3 linked regions of the Phytoactinopolyspora mesophila genome follow. The protein of the gene in region 3 interacts with the protein of the main gene of each other region in a pairwise test. Links are inferred from orthologs where the notes say so. Each region holds a gene or a part of one and is shown on either strand. Other genes may lie near its edges. The genes, in order: ctaD, dnaE and F7O44_RS10495.

Evidence for each region.
Region 1: the proteins of F7O44_RS10495 (region 3) and ctaD interact in binary tests that used the Escherichia coli proteins (3 or more experiments, as listed by UniProt). The link is inferred for Phytoactinopolyspora mesophila from one-to-one orthologs.
Region 2: the proteins of F7O44_RS10495 (region 3) and dnaE interact in binary tests that used the Escherichia coli proteins (3 or more experiments, as listed by UniProt). The link is inferred for Phytoactinopolyspora mesophila from one-to-one orthologs.

What each region holds. Positions count from the first base shown.
Region 1 is NZ_WLZY01000002.1:721,158-726,734, reverse strand. What follows is about bases 1,106-4,105. They hold ctaD (aa3-type cytochrome oxidase subunit I), read right to left. Parts: upstream 3,509-4,105; coding sequence 1,703-3,508; downstream 1,106-1,702. Other genes in these bases: ctaC (aa3-type cytochrome oxidase subunit II), read right to left, coding at 3,505-4,105; F7O44_RS09420 (aa3-type cytochrome oxidase subunit IV), read right to left, coding at 1,311-1,706; F7O44_RS09425 (SRPBCC family protein), read right to left, coding at 1,106-1,151. Outside these bases: qcrB (cytochrome bc1 complex cytochrome b subunit), read left to right, coding at 1-494; more of F7O44_RS09425, read right to left, coding at 678-1,105; more of ctaC, read right to left, coding at 4,106-4,320; F7O44_RS09405 (cysteine desulfurase family protein), read left to right, coding at 4,500-5,577. UniProt on the Escherichia coli protein: Cytochrome bo(3) ubiquinol oxidase is the terminal enzyme in the aerobic respiratory chain of E.coli that predominates when cells are grown at high aeration.
Region 2 is NZ_WLZY01000007.1:9,866-16,448, reverse strand. What follows is about bases 909-4,914. They hold dnaE (DNA polymerase III subunit alpha), read left to right. Parts: upstream 909-1,246; coding sequence 1,247-4,714; downstream 4,715-4,914. Other genes in these bases: F7O44_RS19115 (hypothetical protein), read left to right, coding at 4,761-4,914. Outside these bases: F7O44_RS19125 (bifunctional phosphatase PAP2/diacylglycerol kinase family protein), read right to left, coding at 1-894; more of F7O44_RS19115, read left to right, coding at 4,915-5,360; F7O44_RS19110 (ion transporter), read right to left, coding at 5,381-6,259; ybaK (Cys-tRNA(Pro) deacylase), read right to left, coding at 6,429-6,583. UniProt on the Escherichia coli protein: DNA polymerase III is a complex, multichain enzyme responsible for most of the replicative synthesis in bacteria. This DNA polymerase also exhibits 3' to 5' exonuclease activity. The alpha chain is the DNA polymerase catalytic subunit.
Region 3 is NZ_WLZY01000003.1:148,665-154,134, forward strand. The notes cover bases 887-3,779. They hold F7O44_RS10495 (pyridoxal phosphate-dependent aminotransferase), read right to left. Parts: upstream 2,988-3,779; coding sequence 1,785-2,987; downstream 887-1,784. Other genes in these bases: F7O44_RS10485 (hypothetical protein), read left to right, coding at 887-1,074; F7O44_RS10490 (pyridoxamine 5'-phosphate oxidase family protein), read left to right, coding at 1,215-1,757; F7O44_RS10500 (putative F420-0 ABC transporter substrate-binding protein), read left to right, coding at 3,256-3,779. Also shown: F7O44_RS10480 (AAA family ATPase), read left to right, coding at 1-367; more of F7O44_RS10485, read left to right, coding at 460-886; more of F7O44_RS10500, read left to right, coding at 3,780-4,308; F7O44_RS10505 (putative F420-0 ABC transporter permease subunit), read left to right, coding at 4,316-5,446; F7O44_RS10510 (ABC transporter ATP-binding protein), read left to right, coding at 5,443-5,470. UniProt on the Escherichia coli protein: Shows aminotransferase activity with methionine and histidine as substrates, and to a lesser extent also with phenylalanine.

The sequences.
Region 1 (5,577 bases), on a different replicon or contig from region 3:
TGTGGATCGCTGGCGGAAACGACTTCTTCGCCACGACGTTGAATATCCCGGTCAACTGGGTGTCGAGATTCTTGCAGGTCAGCGTGATTGTCATGCCGCCCATAGCGTTCTGGATCACCAAACGGATCTGCCTCGGCCTGCAACGTCGAGACAGGGAGAAGGTGCTGCACGGACGTGAGTCGGGCATCATCATGGTCAGCCCGGACGGTGAGTTCACCGAGCGGCACGTCCCGCTCGATCAAGCCACCGCCTTCACGCTGACCGCCCACGAGCGCGACGTTGTCTACGAACCCGGTCCGGCCACGGATGCACAGGGTATTCCGAACCCGGATTACAAGAAGGAGCGTCGACGGGCGCAGATCTCCCGGTTCTACTTCGGCGATGTCATTCCGAAGCCGACGGCCGAGGAGCTCGAGCACAGCCACCACGCACATGGCGAACTCGAGATGGCTGACGACGAAGCCTCGGAGAACATCATCTCCGGACAGCAATAAGCCCTGAGAAGCTCGAGAGGCCGTGCCCTGTTAAAAAGGGGTCACGGCCTCTCGGCTTTTCCGGGGACGGCCGGACGGGCCCCGGGGCGGCTTACCGCGACCATTCCAGAGCCAGGGCGCACACGGTCGGCTTCCGCTCCCCCGTGCCTCGCTATGGGGCTATCTTTGAGCCCGGGCGGGATCTCAACCGGGTGATTCGGCCGCCAGAGCCTGTCGCAGCCCTCGCTCGCCACCGCGCATCACCGCCCGGTGACCCAAGAGGAACAGAGGCCGTAGCGCGGGTGCGAGGAGATTCATCCAGGTACGCGTCGTATGCACCCACCACGTCACGTCGATCCGGGTGCCGCCGCCGGGCAGCTCCGAAAGTGCGACTTCGGCTAGTCCGGTCAGGTCGCCGCCGGCCGCCATCCGAACTCGCGTGCCTTCCACTACTTCGGTGACGAGCAACGAGGTCCGCAGCCGGTAGCCGAGTGGGCTCTTCCACGTACACACAGCGCGGCTGCCAACCAGGCGACTCGTGCGTTGTATCTCGATCTCCCGCAGCCGCGGCCACCAGTCGAACCACCGTTGGCCAGGCGACGTGAGGAAATCCCAACACCGACTCAGCGGGACGGCAACGACCCACACAGACCCGAACTGGTAGCTTCGCGGCTTCATACTTCCCGAGGCTAACCAATCGGCGCTCCCGCGAACCGACCTGAGGAGTGCTAGAAAAAGCACCTCGCACGGGACCTGCATGTCCCGCGCGAGGTGAGAGGGAACAACCCGGCGAACTACAAAACCTGGGGCCAGCTCGTCCGAGCCCGCCCTGCGGTTCTAGTGAGCGTGCTCGCCCCGGTAGTACTCGAAGACCCAGCCGATCACCGCGATAGCAGCCAACGCCGCTCCGATGATGAAGATGAACCAGGCAAACACCAGCCCGACAAACACGACCGTGGCCGCCGCGCCACCCATCAGCGGCCACCACGAGTGCGGACTGAAGAATCCGTACTCGCCGGCCAGCTCCTCGATCTCACCGTCATGACGGTCTTCTGGCCGCGGCCCCATTCTGCGCGCCAACAGCATGAAGTAGAAGGCGATCATCGCACCAAGGCCGAACGTCAGCGTCAACGCCGTCGTTCCCGTGGGATCGTTGGACAGCAGCCAATAGATCGGTGTGACGACCGCCAGGAAGATGGCGACAATAACGAAGATCAGCGCCTCGATTTTCACTGCTCGCCCTCCCGCTTTTCGTTCTCGTCGCGCTGATCATCCTCGGGCGATTGGACCGGCTCGTCCGGAGTGCCCATCTCACCGGCCAACTGAACGTCAGGCGGACCGAATACCTCGGTCATCACCCCACTGGACGCCGGTTTCAGCTGCGACTCAGAGGCGGCTTCGGGGTACTTCAAGTCGAAGGCTGGACGCTCACTGCGGATTCGCGGTAGCGAAGTGAAGTTGTGCCTCGGCGGTGGCGACGAGGTCGCCCACTCGAGAGACTGCCCCCAGCCCCAGGGGTCGTCGACGGCCACCTTGGGTGACAAGCGAGACTTCCACACGTTCCAGAGGAACGGCAGCGTGGAGACTCCGAGCAAGAACGCCCCCACAGTCGATATCTGGTTGAGTCCCGTGAAGCCGTCTTCGGGTAGATAGTCGGCGTAGCGCCGGGGCATGCCGTCCACACCCAGCCAGTGCTGCACCAGGAACGTGGTGTGGAAACCGATGAACAGCGTCCAGAAATGGATCTTGCCCAGACGCTCGTCGAGCATACGGCCGGTCCATTTCGGCCACCAGAAGTAGAAGCCGGCGAACATCGCGAACACGACCGTGCCGAAGACCACATAGTGGAAGTGCGCCACGACGAAGTACGAGTCGGACACATGGAAGTCGAGGGGCGGTGAGGCCAGAATGACGCCGGTCAGGCCACCGAGCAGGAAGGTCACCAGGAAGCCGAGTGAGAAGAGCATCGGCGTTTCGAAGGTCACCGAGCCTCGCCACATAGTGCCGATCCACGCGAAGAACTTCAGACCGGTGGGCACCGCGATCAACATGGTCATAGCGGCGAAGAAGGGCAAGTTCACCGCACCTGTCACGTACATGTGGTGAGCCCACACAGTGACGGACAGCGCCGCGATCGACAGTGTGGCCAGCACCAGTCCCTTGTAACCGAAGATCGGTTTTCGGCTGAACACCGGGATGATCTCGGTGATGATGCCGAAGAACGGCAGCGCGATGATATAGACCTCTGGATGACCGAAGAACCAGAAGAGGTGCTGCCAGAGGATCGCACCACCGGCCGATGGGTCGAAGATGTTCGCGCCGAAGTTACGGTCGGCGAACAGGGCGAACAGCGCGGCCGCCAGCAGCGGGAAGGCGATGATCACAAGGATGCTGGTCACCAGGATATTCCAGGTGAAGATCGGCATCCGGAACATCGTCATGCCGGGCGCGCGCATACACACGATGGTGGTGATGAAGTTGACGCCACCAAAGATGGTGCCGAAACCGCTCATCGCCAGACCCGCTACCCAGAGGTCGCCACCCGCGGACGGACTGTAAAGCGAGTTGGACAGCGGGGTGTAGGCGAACCAGCCGAAGTCGGCTGCACCACCCGGCGTCAGGAAGCCGGCCACCACGATCAGCCCGCCGAACACGAACAGATAGAAGCTGAACATATTCAGTCGGGGAAAGGCGACATCCGGTGCGCCGATCTGCAGCGGCACCATGATGTTGCCGAAGCCGATGAACAAAGGGGTGGCGAACAGCAGCAGCATGATGGTGCCGTGCATGGTGAACAGCTGGTTGAAGAAGCTGTCACTCATCACCTGCGTGCCGGGCGAGAACAGCTCCAAGCGCATCAGCAGGGCGAGCACGCCGCCGATCAGGAAGAACCCGAACGACGCCATCAGGTACATGTACCCGATCACCTTGTGGTCGGTGGACGTAAGCCACCGGACGACGACGTTGCCCTTGCGGTGCGCCGACTGCCGCGGCTGAGGCGCGCCCTCGGTAGTGGGCTCGACGTATGTGGTCACTCTTCACTCCCGGCCTCGTTGAGCGGCCTCTCCGAGTACGCGCCTCGCAGCGGCGCATCTATCTGTCCGGTCTGACCGGCCTCGCGCAGGTTATCCATCTGAGCGGCATACTCCTCGGCCGGGACGACCTCGACGTTGAACAGCATCCGCGAGTGGTACGCGCCACAGAACTCAGCGCACTTACCCGCGAAGGTGCCCAATTGGTTCGGTGTGACGTGGAAGCTGTTGGTGCGCCCTGGAACGACGTCCATCTTCATGTAGAACTGCGGCACCCAGAATGAGTGGATGACATCCGGCGAGTTCAGCTCGAAGCGGACCGTCTCATCGACCGGCAAGTAGAGAGTGGGGATCTCCGTGGTGGTCCCGATGTCGTAGACATCTTCGTCGACGTAGTTGAACGTCCAGGACCACTGCTGCCCGATGACCTCCACCGTCAAGTCCGGAGACTCGGGTTCGGCGAGGATCTCGTCCTGGTGCTGCATGGTGAAGTAGAAGAGCACACCGATGACGATCAACGGCGTCACCGTGTACAAGAACTCGATCGGGATGTTGAATCGCGTCTGGGCGGGCATCTCGTCGTTGCGCTTGCGATACGCGATCGCGGCCCAGAGGATCAGCCCCCACACCAGCACACCTATCACCAGCGCGGCGACCCAGGACCCAACCCAGAGGTCCCCGATCAGCGGCGCTTCCTCAGTGGCGCCCTCGGGCAGCCCCATGCGCTGCCACTGACCGGAAGCGTCCGCGGCACAGCCACTCAGTGCCAATACCGAGGCAACCGCGGCGGCCGCAGCCTTGACCCTGCGACGCACCGGGCGAACTCTTTCATCGTGACCCACGAGGCGCCCTTCCATGCATGGCACTCACCTTGATACGAGCGCCCATCCGGCAACCGGCATGGAACGCCCAAGGCAAGCTTCTGTTGTCGTCGCCCACCTTAGCGGTTACGCGCTGGCGATCTCCGAGGAGGTCTACGGTTACCGTACGTGTCGTGGGTACTCCGCGTGACGACGAGCCGGCGGCCAGTGTTTCAGGTTACTTCGACGCCGCTTCGACCGAACCACTGCATCCCGCTGCGCGCGAGGTGTGGATGGATGCTCTCGACCAAGGCTGGTTCGATCCGGCGCGGCTCTACGGCTCCGCGCGACGTGCGAAGCTGCTGCTTGACAATGCTCGCGAAATCGTGGCGTCCGTCGTGGGAGCCCGCCCCGATGAGGTCTCCTTCACCTCCAGCGGCACGCAGGCGGTCCATCTCGGCATGCTGGGCACGATGCACGCTCGACGCAGAGTGGGGCACGAGGTGGTCGCCTCGGCGGTCGAGCACTCTTCCGTTCTGCACACCGCCACCAGTCGTGTGAGCGTGGACCAGCACGGCCGGGTCGACCCCGCCGAGTTCGCAGCGGCACTACGCCCAGACACGGCGCTGGCGTGCCTGCAGTCCGCCAACCACGAGGTCGGCACCGTGCAACCGGTAGCCGAGGTCGCCGAGGCCTGCCGTGAGCACGGTGTGCCGCTGTTCGTCGATGCCGCCCAGAGTGTCGGAAGGACGCCAACTCCAGGCGGCTGGTCGGTACTAGCTGCCAGTGCCCACAAATGGGGCGGCCCGCCAGGCGTCGGCGTCCTGGCCGTCCGGCGCGATAGCCGCTGGCGCTCAGCGTTGCCCGAGGACGAGCGCGAGAACGGCCGGGTTCCCGGCTTCGAGAACATACCCGCCGTGCTGGCCGCCGCGGCGGCGCTACGGGCCAGAGCCGAAGAGGCCGAACAGCTGGCCGCCCGGCACCGGGACCTCGTCGAGCGGATCCGCCGGGAGATCCCGGCCCGTGTCCCGGACGTGGAAGTGGTCGGGCATCCGGTCGAGCGTCTCCCCCACCTGGTGACCTTCTCCTGCTTATACGCGAACGGTGAGGCATTGGTCACCGAGCTGGACAGGGAGGGTTTCGCGGTGTCGAGCGGCTCGTCGTGCACGGCGAGCACGCTGCGGCCCAGCCACGTTCTCGAAGCGATGGGGGTTCTGACGCACGGCAACGTTCGCGTCTCACTGACGCGGGACAGCACCGCCGAGGACGTCG
Region 2 (6,583 bases), on a different replicon or contig from region 3:
ACCGCAAGTGTCGGCGAAATTGGTGATTCCCACATCGCGGGCGAAGTGATTGAGGGTTCCGCATGGAAAGACGGCCAGCGGAAGAGCTCGCCGGACTGCGACGGCGGCCACTGTGGTGACGGTGCCGTCCCCACCGGCTGCGCCCAGCGCGCGCACATCGTCCAGCTCATCCAGCGCGGAGTCGAGGTCGAGGCCGGGCTTCATGTGCAGGATCCTGGCCCGTGGGAGGAGCCGGCCGATCTCTTCGGACGGATCGGTGTTGTTCCCTGATCCGGGGTTGGCGACGATCACCAGCCCGGCTCCCGCGGGAAGCGACGGCGCCGACGACGAGGGGTGCACGCCCCACGGCGTACGGGGCAGGACGGGCCACCAGCGGCGACCGGCGAGGGCTATCCCGGCTCCGAGCGTGGCACCCGCCACGACGTCGCTGACATGATGTACACCTACATGAACCCGGGAGTACGCGACGGCACCGGCCAGGGGCGCCACGGCGGCCCCCAGAGCGGCATTCTCCATCGCGACGCCGGTGGCGAACGCCGCCGCGGACGCGGCATGACCACTCGGGAACGACGTGGTGACCGGCTCGCGCTTCAGCCGGCGAATCACCGGTGTCAGTTCCGCGTCCGGCCGCCTCCGGCGGATGAGCGGCTTGAACAGTCCGTTGGCTACCGCGCTCGTCACCGCGAGCGTTGCGACCCCTCGGATCGCAGCTCTCCGGGGTCGTCCCGGGAAGCACGCGGCCACGCCGGCGATGGCGAGCCACAGCCGGCCCTTGTTGGCTGCTTGGCTGAGCTGACGTACGCCCTGGTCCAGAAGGCTCGGCACGGGCACCGGTGGGCGCCGACGGATCTGCTGCGAGAAGCGGGGCCTAGATGAGGCGGGTGGCACGTGCATGCCTCTCCTCTGGTCGTTTGTCTCGCACGATGCGGCGAGGCGGCGGTGTGGCCCCTGGCGGGTCTCCCGGCTCCCACCGTACGCCGGTCACTGTGGCCGCCACCGTATCTGGCTGCGTTCGCAGGGTGCCTCGGGGTGGCGTCGCAACCTTGTCGGCGCGGCCACCTAGAGTGGCATTATTCTCGGTTGCGCGCGCGTCTGGGCCCAGTGTGAGTGCGGGGTGCGAGTGCGGCGTGGGAGTTGTTGGCTTCTGCCTGCGTGTGGCTGTTCTAGGAGGTCTGGTTAAGTCGTGTCGAGTGCTGGGTCCAGCTCCGGGGACTTCGTCCATCTGCACGTGCACACCGAGTATTCGATGCTTGACGGTGCTGCTCGGCTGGATGACCTGTTCGCTGAAGCCGCCAGGCAGGGAATGCCGGCCGTGGCCACCACCGACCACGGCAACGTCTTCGGCGCGTACGAGTTCTACAGCAAGGCGAAGGCCCACGGCATCAAGCCGATCATCGGCACCGAGGCCTATCTGACGCCGAAGACGAGCCGATTCGACAAAACCCGGGTCCGGTGGGGTGACGGCGGCGGGGACGATGTCTCGGGCAGCGGTGCGTACACACATATGACGCTGCTGGCCGAGAACACCGCCGGAATGCACAACCTGTTCCGGCTCTCGTCGCTGGCGTCCCTCGAAGGGTTCTACTTCAAACCGCGGATGGACCGCGAGATCCTGCAGACCTACGCCGGCGGCCTGATCGCCACCACGGGTTGCCCCAGCGGTGAGGTCCAGACCTTGCTGCGGCTCGGCAAGTTCGACGACGCCGTCGCGTCGGCCGCTGAGTTCCGGGACATCTTCGGCAAGGAGAACTTCTTCGTCGAGCTGATGGACCACGGTCTGTCGATCGAGACGCGGATCCGGGAAGACCTGTTGCGCCTCGCCAAGCAGCTCGGTCTGCCGTTGCTGGCCACCAACGACCTCCACTACACCCACAAGGCGGACCACAAGGCGCACGAGGTCTTGCTGTGCGTGCAGTCCGGTTCCACGCTGGCCGACCCCAAGCGGTTCAAGTTCGACGCCGAAGACTTCTATCTCAAGACGGCCGAAGAGATGCGCTCGGTCTGGTCGGGTCTCCCGGAGGCGTGTGACAACACGCTGCTGGTGGCGGAGCGGTGTGAGGTCGAGTTCATCGAGGAGGCCGGCCGGTACATGCCGCACTTCCCCGTGCCTGCGGGGGAGGACGAGACCTCGTGGTTCGTCAAAGAGGTCGAGCGGGGATTGCATATGCGCTACCCCGACGGCATTCCCGACGAAGTCCGCAAGCAGGCCGAGTATGAGACCAACGTCGTCACCGGCAAGGGGTACGCCGGCTATTACCTGATCGTGGCGGACTTCATCAACTGGTCCAAGAAGAACGGCGTGCGGGTCGGTCCTGGCCGTGGCTCCGGCGCCGGGTCCATGACGGCGTATGCGATGGGCATCACCGACCTCGATCCCCTCAAACACGGTCTGATCTTCGAGCGATTCCTCAATCCGGAACGCGCCTCGATGCCCGACTTCGACGTCGACTTCGACGAGCGCGGCCGTGGTGAGGTCATCCGCTATGTCACCGACAAGTACGGTAGCGATCACGTCGCGCAGATCGTCACCTACGGCACTATCAAGGCGAAGCAGGCCGTCAAGGATGCTTCTCGGGTGCTCGGTTTCCCGTTCGCCATGGGGGAGCGGATCACCAAGGCCATGCCGCCCTCGGTCATGGGCAAAGACGTCCCGCTGAGCGGCATCTTCGATCCCGAACACAAGCGATACTCGGAGGCAGGCGAATTCCGCCAGCTGTACGAGGCCGACGCGGACGTGCGCAAAGTCGTCGACACCGCCAGGGGTTTGGAGAACCTGAAACGGCAGTGGGGCGTGCACGCGGCGGGGGTCATCATGTCCTCCGAGCCGCTGCTGGACACCATCCCCATCATGAAGCGCGAGCAAGACGGCGCCATCATCACGCAGTTCGACTATCCGACCTGCGAGACGCTCGGCCTGGTCAAGATGGACTTCTTGGGGCTGCGCAATCTCACGATCCTCGACGACGCGCTGAAGAACATCGTCCGCAACGGCAAGGATCCGGTCGACCTCGACGAGCTCACGTTGGATGATCCGGCCACGTATGAGCTGCTCAGCCGGGGGGACACACTCGGTGTCTTCCAATTCGACGGCACCGGTTACCAGCAGCTGTGCCGGCTGATGCAACCCGACACGTTCGAAGACATCTCCGCCCTCGGCGCCCTGTACCGGCCAGGGCCGATGGGCGCCAACTCACACATCAACTATGCCCAGCGCAAGAACGGCCAGCAGGAGATCACCCCGATCCATCCCGAGCTGGCCGAAGCGCTGGAGCCGATCCTGGGTACCACCTACGGCCTGATCGTGTACCAGGAGCAGGTCATGGAGATCGCCCAGAAGCTGGCCGGGTACACGCTCGGTAAAGCGGATCTGTTGCGCCGTGCCATGGGCAAGAAGAAGCGCGAGGTGCTCGACGCGGAGTTCGTCGGCTTCTCAGACGGCATGAAAGCCAACGGCTTCTCCGAAGCGGCGATCAAGACGCTCTGGGACATCCTCGTTCCGTTCTCCGACTACGCGTTCAACAAGGCCCACAGCGCCGCTTACGGCCTTGTGTCGTACTGGACCGCGTACCTGAAGGCTCATTACCCCGCCGAGTACATGGCGGCTGTGCTGACTTCCGTCCGGGGTGACAAAGACAAGACCGCGCTCTACCTGGGGCAGTGCCGGCGCATGGGCATCAAGGTGTTCCCGCCCGACGTCAACGAGTCCGAGGGTGACTTCACGCCGGTCGGCACTGACATCCGTTTCGGGTTGGCCGCTATCCGTAACGTCGGCACCAACGTCGTCGACGGGATCGTCGCCGCACGCAAGAGCGAAGGCCGATACGAGAACTTCCCGGACTTCATGAACAAGGTTCCGGTGCCAGTGTGCAACAAGCGTGTGGTCGAGTCGCTGGTCAAAGCCGGTGCGTTCGACTCCATGGGATACGCCCGCCGAGCCCTGGTATCCATCGTCGACGAGACGGTGGACGCGGTCATCACGTTGAAACGCAACGAAGCCATCGGCCAGTTCGACCTGTTCGGTGGAGCAGGCGGCGAGGAGTCTGCGGGTCTCGAGGTCAGCGTGCCTGATCTGGCTGAGTGGGACAAGAAGGTCAAACTCGGCTACGAGCGCGAGATGCTCGGGCTTTATGTTTCCGACCACCCACTCCTCGGCATCGAACACGTGCTCTCCTCAGTGGTTGACCGGCCGATTTCTGCGCTCAGCGACGAAACCGAGGTCCCGAGCGGCACCAATCTGACCATCGGTGGGCTCATCACCGCCATCCAGCGCAAGGTCACCAAACGAGGCGACACGTGGGCCATCGCCACCGTGGAAGACCTCGAAGGCTCCATCGAGTGCCTGTTCTTCCCGGCCACCTATCAGCTGCATGCCATGCAGCTGATCGAAGACGAGGTCGTGACTGTGAAAGGGAAGCTGGACCGGCGCGACGAGGCACCACAATTCATCGCCAGTGAACTCAGCATGCCCGACGTCTCGGCCGCGCCCACCGGTCCGCTGATGGTCACCATGCCGTTGACCAGGTGCACGCCGCCGGTTGTCGAACGGCTCAAAGATGTCCTGGCGACACACCCAGGCGCCACCGAGGTTCATCTCAAGCTGACCGGCTCGGAACGGACCACGCTGATGCGGTTGTCCGACGGCCTGCGAGTCACACCGTCGTCGGCGTTGATGGGTGATCTCAAGGCGCTACTGGGTCCGACATGTGTGGTCTGATGGTATAGATGCGTGTGCGCGAAAATTCTGACTCCGGCCGGTTCGCATGAGCCGTGACCCCTGGGCCTGGCCCGCGTCATCGGAGCGGCCACCTCAGGCACCGGGCACCCGCGACGACACGCCGTCCGGGGCGCGAACCAGGACCGGCCGGCGTAATCCGCTGCCCAGCACCCGTAAGGTTGCCGCCGAGATCGGCGTGACGTCAGTGGTCGTCGGTGTGCTCTTCGGAGTGGCGTGGTTGATGTTCACTCCTGACATCACCGGCCAGGTCGCCGAAGAAGGTGTTGCTGTTCCGATCGCCGAGGCTCGCCAGCTCTTCGACCGGGTGGCCGTGTTTTCGCTGCTCGGTGCCGCCATCGGGATTCTTCTTGGTGCCGTGTTCGGTCCCCGTCACCGCCGGCGGCCGGTGACCACTCTGCTCGCTCTCGCAACAGGTGGTTTCGGTGGCTCGCTGCTGGCCATGGGCGTTGGCATCCTGCTCGGCCCGTCCGCGGTCAACGACGAACCCGGCACTGAGGTGCAGCTTCCGATGGAACTTGAAGCGCCGGCGGCGTTGTTCGTCTGGCCGCTGCTGGCGATCATCGTCGTGACGTTGATGTCGTTGTTCCGTGACGACAGGTCGCCTTGGATCTGGGACCACCGATGAGGCGAGTGAGCGCGGCGGAACTATTGCTGGGGATTGCCGGGGCCGTCCAGGCGGCGTTCCAGTGAGCTGACTTGGCGCTGCAGGTCCTTGATCGCCTCGAGGAGCTGGTCCTCGCGGTCCGGGCCTGAGCTGGAAGTGTCGTCGTCGCGCGATTCGTTCTCTCTCTGCCGGTCCAGCGCCTCGACCGTGACGGCGATGAAAAGGTTGAGAACCACAAAGGTGGTGACGACGACGAAGATGAGGAAGAACAGCCACGCCGCTGGTTGTTCCCGCCCGATCGGCTCGACGATGTCACCGAGGCCGCCGTCGCCGATCATGATGCGGAACATGGAGGTGGCGGTCTGGCCAAGGTTGCCGAAGTGTTCCGGTGAGATCCCGCTGAACAGGTTGGTGGCCATGACGATCCCGACGTAGTACAGGATCACCAGCAGAGCTCCGATCGAAGCTATGCCAGGAATGGCTGTCACCAGCGCGCCGACGACCCGCCGCATCGACCGCACCGTGGAGAGCAACCGCAGAACCCGCAAGACCCGCAATACCCGCAGGACGGCGGCGTCTCCGGAGGCTGGTATCAGCGCGAGCGTGACGACGAACAGGTCGAACAAGCCCCAGCCGGAGCGGAAGAAGGAGCGGCCGTGGGCAAAGATCCGCAAGGCGATCTCGGCCACGAACACCGCAATGATGAAACGGTTGAGCGGGCTCAGCAGCCAATCCCAGCGTGCTGTGACCTCGTCATAGGTCTCCAGGCCCAGCACAGCGGCATTGAGCACGATAAGGGAGACGATCAGCCGCTGGAAGCCTTTGGACTCGACGAAGGCCGCGACTCGTTGCCGGTGGGTGCGCGAAGGTGGCTGCTGGGACGTTGGGCGGTCGAGTAACCCGGTCGCCCGGTCGGTCATACGTTGATCCTTGATCTCTTGAAGACGTCAGCTCGCGGGATCAACGCTGATCCTTGAACGAGGCCGGCCGGCGGCACCCGACATTTTCCCACAAGTGCGGTGAACCACCCTTCGTGTGGCCGGCCCGAGTCAAACCGAGGCGTTCGTGGGTCGTCCTGGGTATCGCGAATCAGCTGGCAAAGCCTGGTCGAGCGATCTGAGCGGTCGTTGCCCCGGTGAGCTCGATGAGTTGCGCCGGCGCCAGTTCGATGTCCAGGCCCCGGCGCCCACCCGAGACGTAGATGGTCTCGTAGGCGGTCGCGGTGTCGTCGATCACCGTCGGCA
Region 3 (5,470 bases):
GCAGGCCCGTACCGAGCTGGTATGGGGCCAGCGGCTACGTCGGGCGCGCCGCAAGCGAGACGCCCGTGACCACCTGCACAACGCACTAGAAGAGTTCCAGCGTCTGGGAGCCGCGCCGTGGGCGGCGCTGGCCAAGGCGGAGCTCGCGGCGTGTGGTGAGCGTCGGCAACATGGTCTCGGCCCCGCCGCGGAACTGACCCCACGCGAGCTGGAGGTAGCCGTGACGGTGGCCAAAGGCGTCACCAATGCCGAGGCGGCCGCGGCTCTGTGTGTATCGGCACGGACCATCGAGTACCACTTGAGCAGCGTGTACCGGAAGCTCGGTGTCACGGACCGTGCGCATCTGCCCGCCACCCTCCTCAGCTGAGCGCCATTTGCGGCCACGTTGAGATCCGCTCCCGCACACACTGGGGTTCCTCCCTGATGCGATGCCGGCCACCCGCCGGTCACACTGCCCACATGCGAACTACACGCCTGCGACGCGCTCTGGCGACGGCCGCGATACCCGTGCTGATGACGGCCACCGCCGGCGGCTGCGGCAACGACGACGCGGCGGACAGCCCTGATCCGACGGACGAGGCCGCGGCTGACGCCGACCCCACCGAGGACGACCCGGACGAGCCCGCCGACGACGACGCTGATGCGGCCCCGGAAGACGAGCCCGCCGAGGACGACGCCACTGACGACGAACCCGACGCGGCGGGCGGCGGATCAGATTCGGGGGCCGCGTGTGCCGACATGATCCAAGCCCGCGAGATGGTCAACGACATCCAGGCCTTGTTCGATGCCGGTGATATGGACGCGGTGGCGAGCGGCTTCCACAATGCCCGTGAAAAACTCAACGCGGCAGACGTCCCGGAGGACATCCAAGCCGACTGGCAGCTGGCGACCGATCTGGTCGAGACGTTCGTCGCCGCGATCGAGGACGCCGGCGGAGACGTGGAAGAGGCGATGGCCACGCTCTTCGTCGAGCTTGATCTCGATGAGGTGGCGGAGCAAGAAGCCGCGGAGGACCGCGTCCATGACTACCTCGCGGACGAGTGTGGCGTAGACCTGCCCGTGGTCCGCGACTAATGTTCTCGGACCTGTTCGCCAGCGCCGAGGACTAACTCGCAGCCCAGGCAAAGTCCGGCGAGGACGTCGAGAACGCCGTGACGACTCCGTCCCAGGGGCAGGGCGACCACCGTGGCCGCTCTGCCCTCAGGAGGCGCATCATGACAAACGACCAGGTCACCGAGATCCTCAACCACCCGCTGAGCCAGGAGATGCTGGCTCGTGACCTCTGCCGCCTGGCCTATGTGGCCAAGGACGGGACACCGCGGAGCATCCCGATCGCCTTTGCCTGGAACGGCAAGGAAGCCGTGATGTGCACGTCGAGGAACGCTCCGAAGCTGGCTTCGCTCCGTCAGAACCCGGCCGTCGCCATCACTATCGACACCGAGGTGCACCCACCCAAGATCCTGCTCGTCCGCGGCACTGTTGAACTCGACGAGGTCGACGGCATCCCCAATGAGTACCTCGAGATGAACGGCACCTATCAGATGACGGCCGAGCAGCGGGTCGAGTGGGAGGCCGAGGTCCGCTCGCTCTACGACGGCATGGTCCGCATCGTGATGACGCCGACGTGGGCGAAGCTGATCGACTTCGAGACGACCCTGCCCAGCGCAGTCGAGGAACTCATCCAGCAGCGTGCGGAGCGTCAGCGGGAACGTGGGAACAGCGTGCGCTCCGACGAGCCAGGAACGTCGCAGTCATGACCATCCGGCGCCTTGGAGGGATGCACCTCAAGCGAGGCTGTGGCGCAGGCGCGAGAGCCGCTCAGCCGCCTCCCGCAAGACCTCGTCACGCTTGCAATAGGCAAATCGGACCAGCGACTTCGTCGACTCCTTGTCATCGCAGAAGACCGAGACGGGCACCGCCGCCACACCGATGAGGTCGGGAAGCTGCTGGCACAGTTCGATGCCGTCATCGAAACCGAGCGCAGCGGCGTCGGTGATCACGAAGTACGTGCCTGACGTCGGGAAGACATCCAGCCCGGCTGCCCGCAGCCCGTCGACCAACAGGTCCCGCTTACGCTGCATGCTCCCCGCCAGCTCGGTGTAGAACTCGTCACCAAGTCCTAGCGCGGCCGCCACGGCGGGCTGTAGAGGGCCGCCACTGACGAACGTCAGGAACTGCTTGACCGCCCGCGCCGCCGCGACCAGCTCCGGCCGGCCGTGCAGCCAGCCGATCTTCCATCCGGTCACGGAGAACGTCTTGCCCGCCGAAGAAATCGTGACCGTTCGATCAGCCATGCCGGGCAACGTCGACATCGGGATGTGTTTGAGATCGTCGAAGACCAGGTGTTCGTAGACCTCGTCGGTCACCACGATCGCGTCGTGCTCCACGGCCAGCTGTGCGATCAGTTCCAGTTCGGCGCGGCTGAAGACCTTGCCGGTGGGATTGTGCGGCGAGTTCAGCAGCACCACGCGCGTCCGCTCGCTGAAGGCGGCGCGAAGCTCATCGGCGTCGACGGTGAACGACGGGTGCCGCAACCGCACCGTACGTCGCCGGGCACCCGCGAGCGCGATCGAAGCGGCATACGAGTCGTAATACGGCTCGAAGGTGACGACCTCGTCGCCGGCCTCGCACAACGCCAGAATGGTGGCCGCGATGGCTTCGGTGGCCCCGGCGGTGACCAGCACCTCAGAATCGGCGTCGACGTCGAGGCCGTAGAACCGCTTCTGATGCTCGGCGACGGCCGCCCGCAGCTCGGGTACACCCGGACCCGGCGGGTACTGGTTGGCGCCGCCGTTGATCGCCCTGGTCGCCTCGTCGAGGATGAGCTGCGGGCCGTCGGTGTCGGGAAAACCCTGGCCGAGGTTGATGGCTCCCGTCCGCACGGCCAGTGCGGTGATCTCCGCGAAAATCGTCGATGTGAACGGACGCATCCGCGGGACCAGAGCAGAGTTCGCGACGGGCGGGGAAGGCGAGCGCGTCTCGGTCATGTCGCCACCCTAATGCCGCCCATCCAGCGCTCGGCTCCGCACCACCAACGCACCCTCGGTTGTGGACGGCAGGATTTCAGATCATCAGCGGCTCGCATATGATGACAAACGGCCCTGGAGCACAACTTGTGCTCTGCAGCGTCTGCCCGATGAGTGGGTAGTTGGTCCAACGGCTGACCTGGCCGTCTTGTGACAACACATCCTGCCCTGCCTTGGCCGCACATCACCGTGGAACACGCGGCCAGCGCTCCCCATCGCTGGAGGCCCCGTGGCTCGCCGCCCATTGATCACCAACCGACGCAGCCGGCTGCTGTTCTCACTCGCAGCAGCCGCCGTTGTGCTCGCCGGCTGCGGCTCCGACAACACATCATCCGACGACGAGGCCGCCGCCGGTGATACCACCGCCGCGCCAGATGCGGCCGCGGCACCACTCATGATCGACAACTGCGGTTTCGACGTGACCATCGACGCCCCGCCCGAGCGCGTCGTCACCATCAAATCCACGTCGACGGAGCTCATGCTGGCTCTCGGTCTCTCCGACCGGCTGATCGGCACCGCGTTCGGCGACGGCCCGGTCCCTGAGCAATACGCGGACGACGCCGCGGCCGTGCCGGTGCTGTCCGAGCAGGTCCCCGGCCACGAGGCGCTGCTGGCGGCCGAGCCAGACTTCGTTTACGGCGGCTGGGAGAGCAACTTCACCGTCGACACCGCCGGCGAGCGCGAGGCCCTGGCCGACTTCGGTGTCACCACCTACGTCTCGCCGTCGGCATGCAAGGACGCCCCGTACCAGCCGGATCCGATGACGTTCGAGCTGCTGTTCGAGCACATCCACGAGCTCGCCGCCATCTTCGACGTCACCGACCGGGCCGAGGAACTTGTGGCCGAGCAACAAACACTGCTGGACAGCGTGGACGCACCAGGCACCGGCTATACCGCCCTCTGGTACAGCTCCGGTGAGGACGCTCCGTACGTGGGCGGCGACATCGGTGCCCCGGCCATGATGATGCGCGAGCTCGGCTTCGAGAACATATTCGCCGACATCGACGACACCTGGTCCAACGTGGGCTGGGAACAGGTCATCGACCGCGACCCGGACGTCATCATCCTGGTCGACGCCGCCTGGAACACAGCCGAGAACAAGATCAACCTGCTGGAGTCCAACCCGGCCACGGCCGTGATGCCGGCCGTCGAAGAACAGCGCTATCTGACCTTGCCGTTCCCAGCGGCCGAAGCAGGTGTGCGCAACGCCCAGGCCGTCGTCGACCTCGCGGAACAACTCGACCAGATCGACTTGCCCGGCAGCGACTCGGACAGCGGATGAAGCCCCCATGACAGCGCCCCCGAACGTCACCAGAAACTCAACGCCGCCACCGGCCCACCCGGCCCAGCGCGGCCGGGCGACGCAGCGCACCGAGACACAACCGCGTCCCAAGCGGCCGGTCTCCATGGCGGTGTGGACGCCGGTGATGTCCGGCGTGCTGGTGCTCTCGGTCACGGTGGCGGTCACCATCGGCTCGGCCGACATCAGCATGCTGGATGTCTGGCGCTCGATCGGGGCGCACATCGGCCTGGACCGGCTGGGACTGGAACCGGCCGCGCTCTCCCGGCAACTCGACGGAATCGTCTGGGACGTCCGGCTGCCGCGGGTGCTCACGGCCGCGGCGGTCGGAGCCGCCCTCGCGTTGTGCGGTGCGGTCATGCAGACACTCACCCGCAACCCACTGGCCGACCCGTACTTATTGGGCCTGTCCTCTGGAGCGTCGGTGGGCGCGGTCATCGTGCTTGTCCTCGGAGTGAGCCAGTTCGCCCTGCCGGTCGCGGCGTTCGGCGGCGCGCTCCTGGCTCTGACGGCGACCTTGACGCTGGCGAACCGGCGCGGCGAACTTCCGCCGACCAGGACCGTGCTCGCCGGGCTCGCCGTGTCCTACCTGTGCTCGGCCATCACGTCGTTCGTGATCTTCTGGTCGGCCACCGGCGACTCCTACCGGGGCATCCTCAGCTGGTTGCTGGGCTCGCTCGGCGGCAAGAGCTGGGACGACGTCGCGATCGTCACCACGGCCGTCGTTGTCATCGGCGCAGCGTTGCTGACTCGCACCAGGACCCTGGACGCGTTCGCGTTCGGCGACGGCACCGCTTCAGCGCTCGGCGTCAACGTCAACGCAACGCGGTGGACCATGCTCTCCTTGGTTGCGCTGCTGACCGGAGCTGCCGTCGCGGTCAGCGGAGCGATCGGGTTCGTCGGGCTGATGATCCCGCATGCGGTCCGGCTGATGGCCGGGGCAGGACACAAACGGGTGCTGCCGCTCGCCGCCCTGGTCGGCGCCAGCTTCATGATCTGGGCCGACACGCTGGCGCGGACCATGTTCGACCCCCGGGAGCTTCCGGTGGGCGTTGTGACCGCGTTCCTGGGCGCTCCCGCCTTCGCGATTCTGCTACGCCGACGGAGGATGAGCCGATGACCGCCAGCATGACGACGACTATCG